2 regions of the Zavarzinia compransoris genome follow, and region 2 is predicted to be linked to the other one. Evidence: riboswitches for the same ligand, from Rfam matches in the RefSeq annotation. Region 2 holds a riboswitch; the other holds the start of a gene.

What was found. A riboswitch is a leader RNA that binds a small molecule or an ion and turns the genes downstream of it on or off. The one in region 2 is predicted to bind cobalamin.
Region 1: another riboswitch for cobalamin. It lies ahead of DKG75_RS16230 (TonB-dependent receptor plug domain-containing protein); the one in region 2 lies ahead of DKG75_RS13635 (energy-coupling factor ABC transporter permease).

What each region holds. Positions count from the first base shown of each region.
Region 1 covers NZ_QGLF01000004.1:478,114-483,031, forward strand. Annotated here, with positions in the region: gene katG (catalase/peroxidase HPI) at 1-1,443, shown strand, start outside; cobalamin riboswitch at 1,535-1,753, shown strand; gene DKG75_RS16230 (TonB-dependent receptor plug domain-containing protein) at 1,987-3,927, shown strand; gene DKG75_RS16235 (DUF7676 family protein) at 3,927-4,499, shown strand; gene DKG75_RS16240 (ABC transporter substrate-binding protein) at 4,487-4,918, shown strand, end outside.
Region 2 covers NZ_QGLF01000003.1:616,534-621,451, reverse strand. Annotated here, with positions in the region: gene DKG75_RS13640 (flavin-containing monooxygenase) at 1-650, opposite strand, end outside; gene DKG75_RS13635 (energy-coupling factor ABC transporter permease) at 847-1,524, opposite strand; cobalamin riboswitch at 1,562-1,770, opposite strand; gene DKG75_RS13630 (AraC family transcriptional regulator) at 1,829-2,719, opposite strand; gene DKG75_RS13625 (SDR family NAD(P)-dependent oxidoreductase) at 2,857-3,612, shown strand; gene DKG75_RS13620 (copper chaperone) at 3,569-4,264, opposite strand; gene DKG75_RS13615 (FAD binding domain-containing protein) at 4,622-4,918, shown strand, end outside.

The DNA of each region.
Region 1 (4,918 bases), on a different contig from region 2:
GTGCGCGAGACCTTCGCCCGCATGGCGATGGACGACGAGGAGACCGTGGCCCTGACCGCCGGCGGCCACACCGTCGGCAAGACCCATGGCAACGGCGATGCCGCCCTGCTCGGCCCCGCGCCGGAAGCGGCGGACGTCGACCAGCAGGGCCTCGGCTGGGCCAACCCGAACCAGACCGGCAAGGGCCGCTACACCGTGACCAGCGGTATCGAAGGCGCCTGGACCACCCACCCGACCCGCTGGGACAACGGCTATTTCGACATGCTGTTCAACCACGACTGGGAACTGCGCAAGAGCCCGGCCGGCGCCTGGCAGTGGGAACCGGTCGCGATCGAGGACGCGGACCGGCCGGTGGATGTGGAAGATCCCTCGATCCGCCACAACCCGATCATGACCGATGCCGACATGGCGATGAAGGTCGATCCGGTCTATCGGGAAATCTCGCTCCGCTTCAAGGACGACCAGGCCTATTTCTCGGACGTCTTCGCCCGCGCCTGGTTCAAGCTGACCCACCGCGACATGGGGCCGAAGGTCCGTTACGTCGGCCCCGACGTGCCGGCCGAAGACCTGATCTGGCAGGATCCGGTGCCCGCCGGCCGCACGGACTATGACGTCGCCGCCGTGAAGGCGCAGATCGCGGCCGGCGGCCTTGCCGTCGCCGACCTCGTCGCCACCGCCTGGGACAGTGCCCGCACCTTCCGCGGTTCCGACATGCGCGGCGGCGCCAACGGCGCCCGTCTCCGCCTCGCCCCCCAGAAGGATTGGGAAGGCAACGAGCCGGCCCGCCTGGCCAAGGTCCTGGCGGTGCTGGAGCCGATCGCGGCGGCAGCGGGGGCGAGTGTCGCCGACGTCATCGTCCTGGCCGGCAATGTCGGCATCGAACAGGCGGCCAAGGCTGCCGGTGTCGATGTCGCCGTGCCCTTCGCGCCCGGCCGCGGCGATGCCACCGATGCCGGGACCGACGCCGCCTCCTTCGCGGTGCTGGAGCCGATCCACGACGGTTTCCGCAACTGGCTGAAGCGGGACTATGCCCCCGCGGCCGAGGAACTGCTGCTCGACCGGGCCCAGCTCATGGGCCTGACGGCGCCGGAAGTGACCGTGCTGGTCGGCGGGCTGCGCGTCCTCGGGGCCAATCACGGCGGCAGCCGGCACGGCGTCTTCACCGAGCGGGCAGGGGCCCTGACCACCGACTTCTTCGTCGCCCTGACCGACATGGCCTATGCCTGGAAGCCGGCGGGCCAGGGGGTCTATGCGGTGGTCGACCGCAAGACCGGTGCTGCGAAATGGACGGCGACCCGGGTCGACCTCGTGTTCGGCTCGAATTCGATCCTGCGCGCCTATGCCGAAGTCTATGCCCAGGACGACGCCGGGGAGAAGTTCGTGCACGACTTCGTCGCCGCCTGGACCAAGGTGATGAACGCCGATCGTTACGATCTGGCGTGATCGCGACCCGCCCCGCCCCGGCCATGCGCCGGGGCGGGGTGCGCCTTTTCCGGTGCGACTTCGCCATTGACGGCGGTGCAGCGCCTGATAAACATAACTCTGCTTCGGTGGTTCCGCGGCTCCTTCGGGGGCGCGGATTAAAAGGGAACGACGGAAGGCGGCAGTAACCGCCGGGCCGTGGCTGTCCCCGCAACTGTGAGCGGTGAGTGCGTCCCCCATGTCACTGGCCCCGCGCCTTCGCGCCGGCTGGGAAGACGGGACGGCACCATGATCCGCGAGCCAGGAGACCTGCCACCGAGGGCATCACTTTACCGCCGGTCGGGTGAACCGGGGGTGGCGGGCCAATCCGTATCGGTGATGCGTCCATAGGTGCCGTCGCGGCCGGGCCTTCCGCCTCGCCATGACCGTTTGTAATCCTGTGCGTGCCGGGCTTTCGTCCGGCCGGGGGCGGCGCTTTGTCGTTCGTCTGTCCGCGTCCGCGGACGGGGCAGGATGCTTGCGCCCATTTTCCGGCCGGCGCCTGCCCGCATGCAGGGGGTCATCATGCTGCGGCTTGGGGTCTTGTTCACCACCGTCTCGACCATCGCTCTGGCCGCCGTCGCCGGCGCCCGCGCCGAGGAGGCGGAATTTCTGCCGGAAGTTTCCGTCAGCGCCAATCGCGGCGAAGCGACGCCGCTGACCGCGGTCGGCAGCGCCGTCACCATCATCACCGCCGCGGAACTGGAAGCGAAGCAGGTGCGCGTGATCTCCGACGCCCTGCGCCTCATTCCCGGCGTCGCGGTCAGCCGCACCGGCACCATCGGCAACCAGACCCAGGTCCGCATCCGCGGTTCCGAAGGGAACCAGACCCTGGTGATGATCGACGGTGTCGTCGTCAACAATCCGGCCTCCAGTTCCGAATTCGATTTCGGCCACCTGCTGACCCAGGATGTCGAGCGGATCGAGGTGCTGCGCGGGCCGCAAAGCGCGCTTTACGGCTCGGACGCGGTCGGCGGCGTGATCAATATCATCACGAAGAAGGGCGGCGGCACGCCCACGGTCACGGCCAGCCTCGAGGGCGGCAGCAATGCGACCGTGATCGGCAATGTCTCGGCCGCCGCCGCGGGGGAGGGGTTCTCGATCCGCGCCGGCACCACCGCGACCACGACCGAGGGCACGTCCTCGGCCGCCAAATGGCGCGGCAACGGCGAGGACGACGCCTATCGCGGCATCACCTCCTATGTGAATGCCAGCTTCGATCCCCTGAAGATGCTCGGCTTCGACGTCGTCTTCCGCGACAGCCATTTCAAGGGCGAATACGACGATTTCGGCCTGCGCCCGGGCGATACCACCAGCGTCTACCAATATGCCTATGACGCCAATTCCGGCTCGCGCGGGGACGAGACCTTCGCCCGCGGCCAGGCCCGCCTGTCCCTGCTCGACGGCCGGTGGAGCCACAAGCTCGGCCTCGCCCATTTCCGCACCGAGATGGATTACCTCGGCAACGGCGCCGTCACCTCGTCGTCGAAGGGCGAGAGCACGACCTATGATTACCAGACCGATTACAGCTTCGACACGCCGGCGCTCGCCGCCGCCCATCTCGTCACCTTCGCCTATGAGCACAAGCGCGACGAGATCGATTCCTATGTCGAGAAGGAGGTCGAGCAGGATTCCTACGTCGGCCAGTACCAGCTGCGCCTGTTCGAGGACCTGAGCCTGACCGGCGCCGTCCGCCGCGATACCCACGACCTGTTCGAGGATGCGACCACCTTCCGCCTGACCTCGGCCTATTACCTCGACGGCACGGGGACCAAGTTCCGCGCCTCCTATGGCACCGGGGTGAAGAACCCGACCATCAACGAACTCTACGGCTTCGGCGGCAGCTACAAGGGCAACCCGGACCTGAAGCCGGAAAAGGGCAAGGGCTGGGATGCCGGCATCGACCAGTCCTTCTTCGCCGACCGCCTGACCCTGGGCCTGACCTATTTCGACCAGCGGATCACCGACGAGATCGGCACCGCCTATGTCTTCGATGCCGGCAGCGGCACCTTCGTCGGCACGCCGGTCAACGATCCCGCGACCTCGCGCCACCGCGGCGTCGAAGTCGAGCTTCTGGCCCAGCCGGTCGAGGCCCTGACCGTCCGTCTCTCCTATAGTTACACCCACGCCCGGGACGGCAAGACCCGGATGGCCGAGGTCCGCCGCCCGGCCAACCAGGGCAGCCTCGACATCGGCTACCGCTTCCTCGACGGCAGGGCCAGCGCCAATCTCGGCCTCGTCTATACCGGCGACTTCAAGGACGTGGTCTATACCAGGACCTGGTCGTCCGTCGTCTATGACATGGACAGTTACGTCGTCGCCAATATCGCCGGTTCCTACCGGCTGACCGATGCGGTCGAGGTCTTCGGCCGGGTCGAGAACCTGTTCGACGAGAACTACGAGGAAGTCTATTCCTACGGCTCCCTCGGCCGGTCGGCCTTTGCCGGCGTGAAGGCGACGTTCTGATGAACGCCGTCTCCCGCATCGTCGAGGAGACGGGCAGCGGCCGGGTGGAGATCTTCCCCCTGGCCGTCGAGCCCGATTTCCTGTTCGGCCTGTTCCGGCTGCTGTTCGAGAACCATTGGCACGAAATCGTCTTCGGCCCCTGCGTGCAGGGCGCCGTTTTCGAAATCGCCGTCGATGCCGCACCGAAGAAGGTGAGTATCTTCGACGGTTACCTGACCGTCGATTTCGGCAAGTGGCATTTCCACGTCTGCATCGGCGAGAACAAAGGCGGCCCGCGCAACCCGACGCCGGCCGGGCTTGCCGCCCATCGCCGCACCGCCCGGGCGGAACTGTATCGCAATCTTTCGCCCGAAGGCACGCCGCGGTCCTGGGGCCTGCGCCTGTTCAACGGCGGGGGCGAGCAGCAGATCACCGTGTTTCTGCCCAATCCCCTGCTGACGCCCGAGATGAAGCCGGCCCGGCCGCCGGATTTCGCCCGGCTCGCCCTTTGGGACAAGCTGCGCGAGCGCTGCCTCGGCCTTGCGCCCGATCCCCTGGACCGGACCGCCAAGGGCTTTCCGTGTTCCGGCTAGTCTTGTCTCTGCTGGGGTTGCTGGCGCTCGCGCCGGCGGCCCTGGCCGGGCCCCGGGTCGTCTCGATGAATCTCTGCGCCGACGAACTGGTGCTGCGCCTCGCGGATCCGGGGCAGGTCGCTTCCGTTTCCTATCTCGCGGCCGATCGCCGGATCTCGACCGTTGCCGATCTCGCCGCCGGCCTGCCGCTGAACCATGGCCTGGCGGAAGAAGTGGTGCGCCACGGGCCCGATCTCGTCATCGCCGGGAAATATACCACGCGGACCACCGTCGCCCTGCTGCGCCGCTTCGGCCTGCCGGTGCTCGACCTCGACGTGCCGGTGACCTTCGATGCGGTGGCGGAGCAGATCCGCGAAGTGGCGGCGGCCCTGGAACAACCCGCCCGGGGCGAGGCCCTGATCGCCGCGATCACCGCCGGC
Region 2 (4,918 bases):
CGGGTGATGACATAGGTCGGCGAGCGCTGGAGCATGGTGACATGGCCCGCCGTCTTGGCCATTTCCGGCACCAGCGTCACCGCGGTCGCGCCCGAGCCAATGACCACCACCTTCTTGCCCGCATAGTCGAGGCCTTCCGGCCAGTGCTGCGGGTGGATGAAGGTGCCCTTGAAGGCGTCCCGCCCCGGGAAATCCGGGGTGAAGCCCGCTTCGTAATTATAATAGCCGCTGCAACTGTAGAGGAAGTTGCAGGTCAGGCGCACGGTCTCGCCGGTCGCGGTGCGTTCGGCCTCGACGGTCCAGGCGGCATCCTTGGTCGACCACGAGGCGGCCTTGACCTTGAGGCCGTAGCGGATGCGCTCGGCGATATGGTTGTCCTTGGCGACGCCGGTCATGTAGCGGAGGATCGACGGGCCGTCGGCGATCGCCTTGGCATCGGTCCAGGGCTTGAAGGAATAGCCGAGCGTATACATGTCGCTGTCCGAGCGGATGCCGGGGTAGCGGAACAGGTCCCAGGTCCCGCCCAGGCGCTCGCGGCTTTCGAGCAGGGCGAAACTCTTGCCCGGGCAATGGGCCTGGAGGTGATAGGCCGCCCCGATGCCGGACAGGCCGGCGCCCACGATCAGCACGTCCAGATGCTCGGTCGGCATTCTCTTCCCCATCCTGGCCCTGCGGTTTGCCTTAAAGGCGCGATCCGCCGTTATGTCGCGACGGCCTCGGCCATCGGGCCGGGCACGGCGCCACTATACGCACAATTTTGTCAGTTGAAATAGAATTTTGTCGGATGAGAAAGGTTTGGAACGGGGCCGGGGGCGCCCCCGATGGCCCCCGGCCCGTTCCGGGCGGTCAGGCGGCTTCGTAGAGGCGGCGTTCGACGATGCCCCGGCCCCTGAGGCCGTGAAGCGCCTTGGCCCCGGCCAGGACCAGGAGATCGGCCAGCGGCTCGATCGCGATGACGAGAAGATAGGCGCCGCCGAAACTGGCGACCGCGGTCAGGTTCTCCGCCCCGAAGCCCTGGCCGTAGAGGGCCCAGAAGGCGACCCAGGCGACGATCCCGGCCTGATAGGCGGTCGACAGCGCCAGAGCCTGCGTGTAGCGCAATTCGACATAGGGCGTCTCGGGCGCGATCACCTTGCGCGCCAGGGCGCCGAGGGCGAAGAGCGGCACCAGCAGGGTGGTGACGTTCATGCCGTATTGCGGCAGGTCGAAGGGCGCGAAGAACAGCCCCTGGATCAGGAGCCCGGCGGCCAAGCCGAGCGCCGCCGGAGCCGCGCCCAGGATCAGGAACAGGGTGGAACCGAGGATCAGGTGCACCTCGGAAACGCCCACCGGGTAATGCGGCAATAGCTCGAAGAACGAGAAGACGAGGGCGGTCGCCGCGACGGCACGCAGGCCGAGGGAGACGAAGCCGCGCTCGCGGGCGGCGTCATAGGCCAGCTTCAGCGTGTAACCGCCGGCACCCGCCGCGGTCGCATAGCTCAGCCAGATCTTTCCGCCCTCGACGAGGCCGGGTTCGATATGCATGTCCAATCTCCTTTGCCGTCTCACCCGACGGCGCGAGGTTGATATCTTGCCGGTGGCAGGTCTCCTGACTCGCGGGTCGCTGCGCCTTCCGCCTTCCCAGCCCGGCCGGTTTCCCGGCAAGGCCAGTGGCATGATGGAAGGACGCTCGCCGCTCACAGTCGCGGGGGCGGTCGGGGCTGGGGCCTAAGGGCCCTTCCCCATTCCCTTTTCATCCGGTCGGCGGGGGCCACCCGCCGGCCGGAAACCACAAGCGCGGACAGCAGGGGCCAAGCCGGCCCGCCTGTCAAGCGAGGAAGACGGCGGTTCAGGCGGCGGCGGTCGCCTTGCGGCGGGCGATCTCGGCGTCGCGCACCGGCGGCAGGCCGAACAGGCGGCCGTATTCGCGGGTGAATTGCTGCACGCTTTCATAGCCGACGGCAAAGGCGGCGCTGCCGGCGCTCTGCCCTTCCGCCTGCATCAGGCGGCGGGCCTCGATCAGGCGCAACTGCTTCTGGAATTGCAGCGGCGACAGCGAGGTGACGGCACGGAAATGCCGGTGGAACGAGGACGGGCTCATGCCCGCCACCTCGGCCAGATGTTCGACCGGCAGGCGCCGGGCGAAATCGGCGCGCAGCACGGCGACCGCCCGCGCCACCCGCTGCTGGTGCCCGTCCGCCCAGCCGAGCCGGCGGATCGCCGTGCCGTGGCGCCCGGCCAGCAGCCAATAATGCATTTCGCGCAGCAACTGCCCCTGAAGCACGGGCAGGGACGCCGGCCGGTCCAAGAGTTTCATCAGGCGCAGCGCCGCATCCGCCACTTCCGCATCGGTCGGCTCGACCCGGACCGGGGCGGCATCGGCGACCCGGGCGGCCCCCATCTCGGTCGCGAGATCGACGATCAGGGCGGGATCGAGCGCAAGGACCAGGGAGTAATAGGGCGCGACCGGGCTGGCCCGGGTGATCTGGCTGACCGTCGGGACATCGGCGGTGATCAGCAGGCTGTCCCCGGCGGCGAAGGCGAAACTCTCCGCCCCCATGGTGACCTGCTTGCCGCCCTGGACGACCATGCACACCAAAGGCCGCGAGATCGCATGCAGCAACCCGCTGGGCGCCGTGGCGCGGACGAGGCCGAGACCGGGAATGGGGGTCGCGGCAAGGCCCGAGGCATCGGCATGGGCATCGGCATAGCGGCGGACGGTATCGAGCAGCGTGGTCATGGTCGAAGCCTATGCCATCGCCCGCGCGCCCGCATCCCCCCTGGCAGGATCAGGCAAATCTTGTCGAGCTTCCGGCAACCGCGCGCACCGCCGCCCGCCGATAGTGATCCCGTCACGCGACAGAGGAGACCGACGCCATGACCAAGATCAGCCTCGTTACCGGCGCCAGCCGCGGCCTCGGCCGCAATACCGCGCTGCATATCGCCCGGCGCGGGGGCGACGTCATCGTCACCTATCAGAACAATGCCGAGGCGGCGGCGGTGGTGGTCGCGGAAATCGCCGCCCTCGGCCGCAAGGCCCTGGCCTTCCCGCTCGATGCCGGCGATATCGCCGGCTTTCCGGGCTTCGCCGACCGGCTGCGCGCAGGCCTGCGCGAGACCTGGGGCCGCGAGACTTTCGACCATCTGGTGAACAATGCCGGCCACGGCGACCTGACCCCGATCGGCACCACCACCGAGGCGCAGTTCGACCGTCTGGTGAACGTCCATTTCAAGGGCGTGTTCTTTCTCACCCAGGCCCTGCTGCCCCTGCTGGCCGATGGCGGGCGCATCGTCAACCTGTCGTCGGGCCTGACCCGGGTCTCGCTGGCCGGCTATGCCGTCTATGCCGCGGCCAAGGGCGCGGTCGAGGTCCTGACCCGCTATATGGCGAAGGAACTGGGCGGGCGCGGCATCGCCGTGAACGCCGTCGCCCCCGGCGCGATCGAGACCGATTTCGGCGGCGGCGCGGTGCGCGACAATCCGGAGATCAACCGGATCTTCGCCGAAATGACCGCCCTCGGCCGGGTCGGCCTGCCCGACGACATCGGCCCGATGATCGCCGCCCTGCTCGGCGAGGACAACCGCTGGGTCAATGCCCAGCGGATCGAGGTTTCCGGCGGCCAGGGACTCTGAGCCCCGGCCCCGGCCCCAGCCGCTCGACGGTCAGGACCAGGGTGAACAGGGCCATGGCGGGGAGATGGAACGGCCCCGCCACCATGGCCGCCAGCATCAGGGCCCAGCAGGTGCCGAGGCAAGCGGCGCCGGTCGCAAGCCCCAGGCGCAGCGCCCCGGCGCCCGCCCCCGGCCGGCAGCGGCACCGTTCGAGGCAGGCGCGCCGGGCCGGCGTCCCCTGCCAGCAAAGGGCCAGGACCAGCGCGGGCACCACGGCCCAGGTCCCGGCCGCGGCATGGAGGGCGAGGGCCGCCACGGTCAGGGGCACCCCCGCCGGCAGCCAGACCGCGAGATAGCCGGCGACGAAGGGCACCACGTCGCCGGGCCCCGCTGCCGGCCGCCCCAGCGGCACGGCCAGCAGCAGCGGCATCATCGCCAGCAGCATCACGCTCCACGACAGGGCAAGCCCCCCCGGCGGGTTCAGCAGCAGCAGCCATTCGAGGCGCTGCCAATCCCAGTCCAGCAGGACGCCGGCCCCCGGGCCGCACAGCCCGGGCAGGAACAGCCCGCGCTCGCCGAAGACCAGCAAGGTCCAGCCCGCCAGGCTGAGGCCGGACAGCAGCAGCACCGGCCGGCCCTTTTGAACCGCACACTCTTCGCGCGTCGGATCCATCGCGGCGTCTCACCCCGGTTCAGGTCTTAAGTCGCCCCAGTCTTGGCGTCGGGCCCGAGGGCCGGCCAAGGCCCCGTGCACGAACGGCGCCTGTCGGGCACGAGCGGCGCCAACCGGCGTAAACGCACCGCCGCAAGCCCTTGCGGCAGCGCAAAAGGGCCGGGCGGCGCCGGCCCCCGGCAAAGCCGCATTTCGTGCAGCCGCACCGCCGTTCATTCACGACAAGCGCCGTCCGGGCCCCGAAAACCGCACCGGTGAATCCGGCGTTGATGCTGCACCGCACCGCAACCGACCGTGGGACCCAAGGCGCAACCAAAGCGCAACGACGTCCCGACGCCGCGGGGAGGCGGTGCAACGATGATCCCAGGCCCCTTCAACTATCACCGGCCGGCATCCATCGCCGATGCGGTCAAACTTCTGGCCGATCTCGGCGACGACGCCCGTCCGCTCGCCGGGGGCCACAGCCTCATCCCCATGATGAAGCTGCGCATGGCGGTCCCGGAACACCTGATCGACCTCGGCGGCATCGCCGACCTGAAGGGTATCCGCCAGGCGGGCGACCGCATCGTCATCGGCGCCATGACCACCCAGCACGAAGTCATCGGCAGCGACCTGCTGACCCGCCAGGTGCCGATCCTGCGCGAGGCGGCGCTG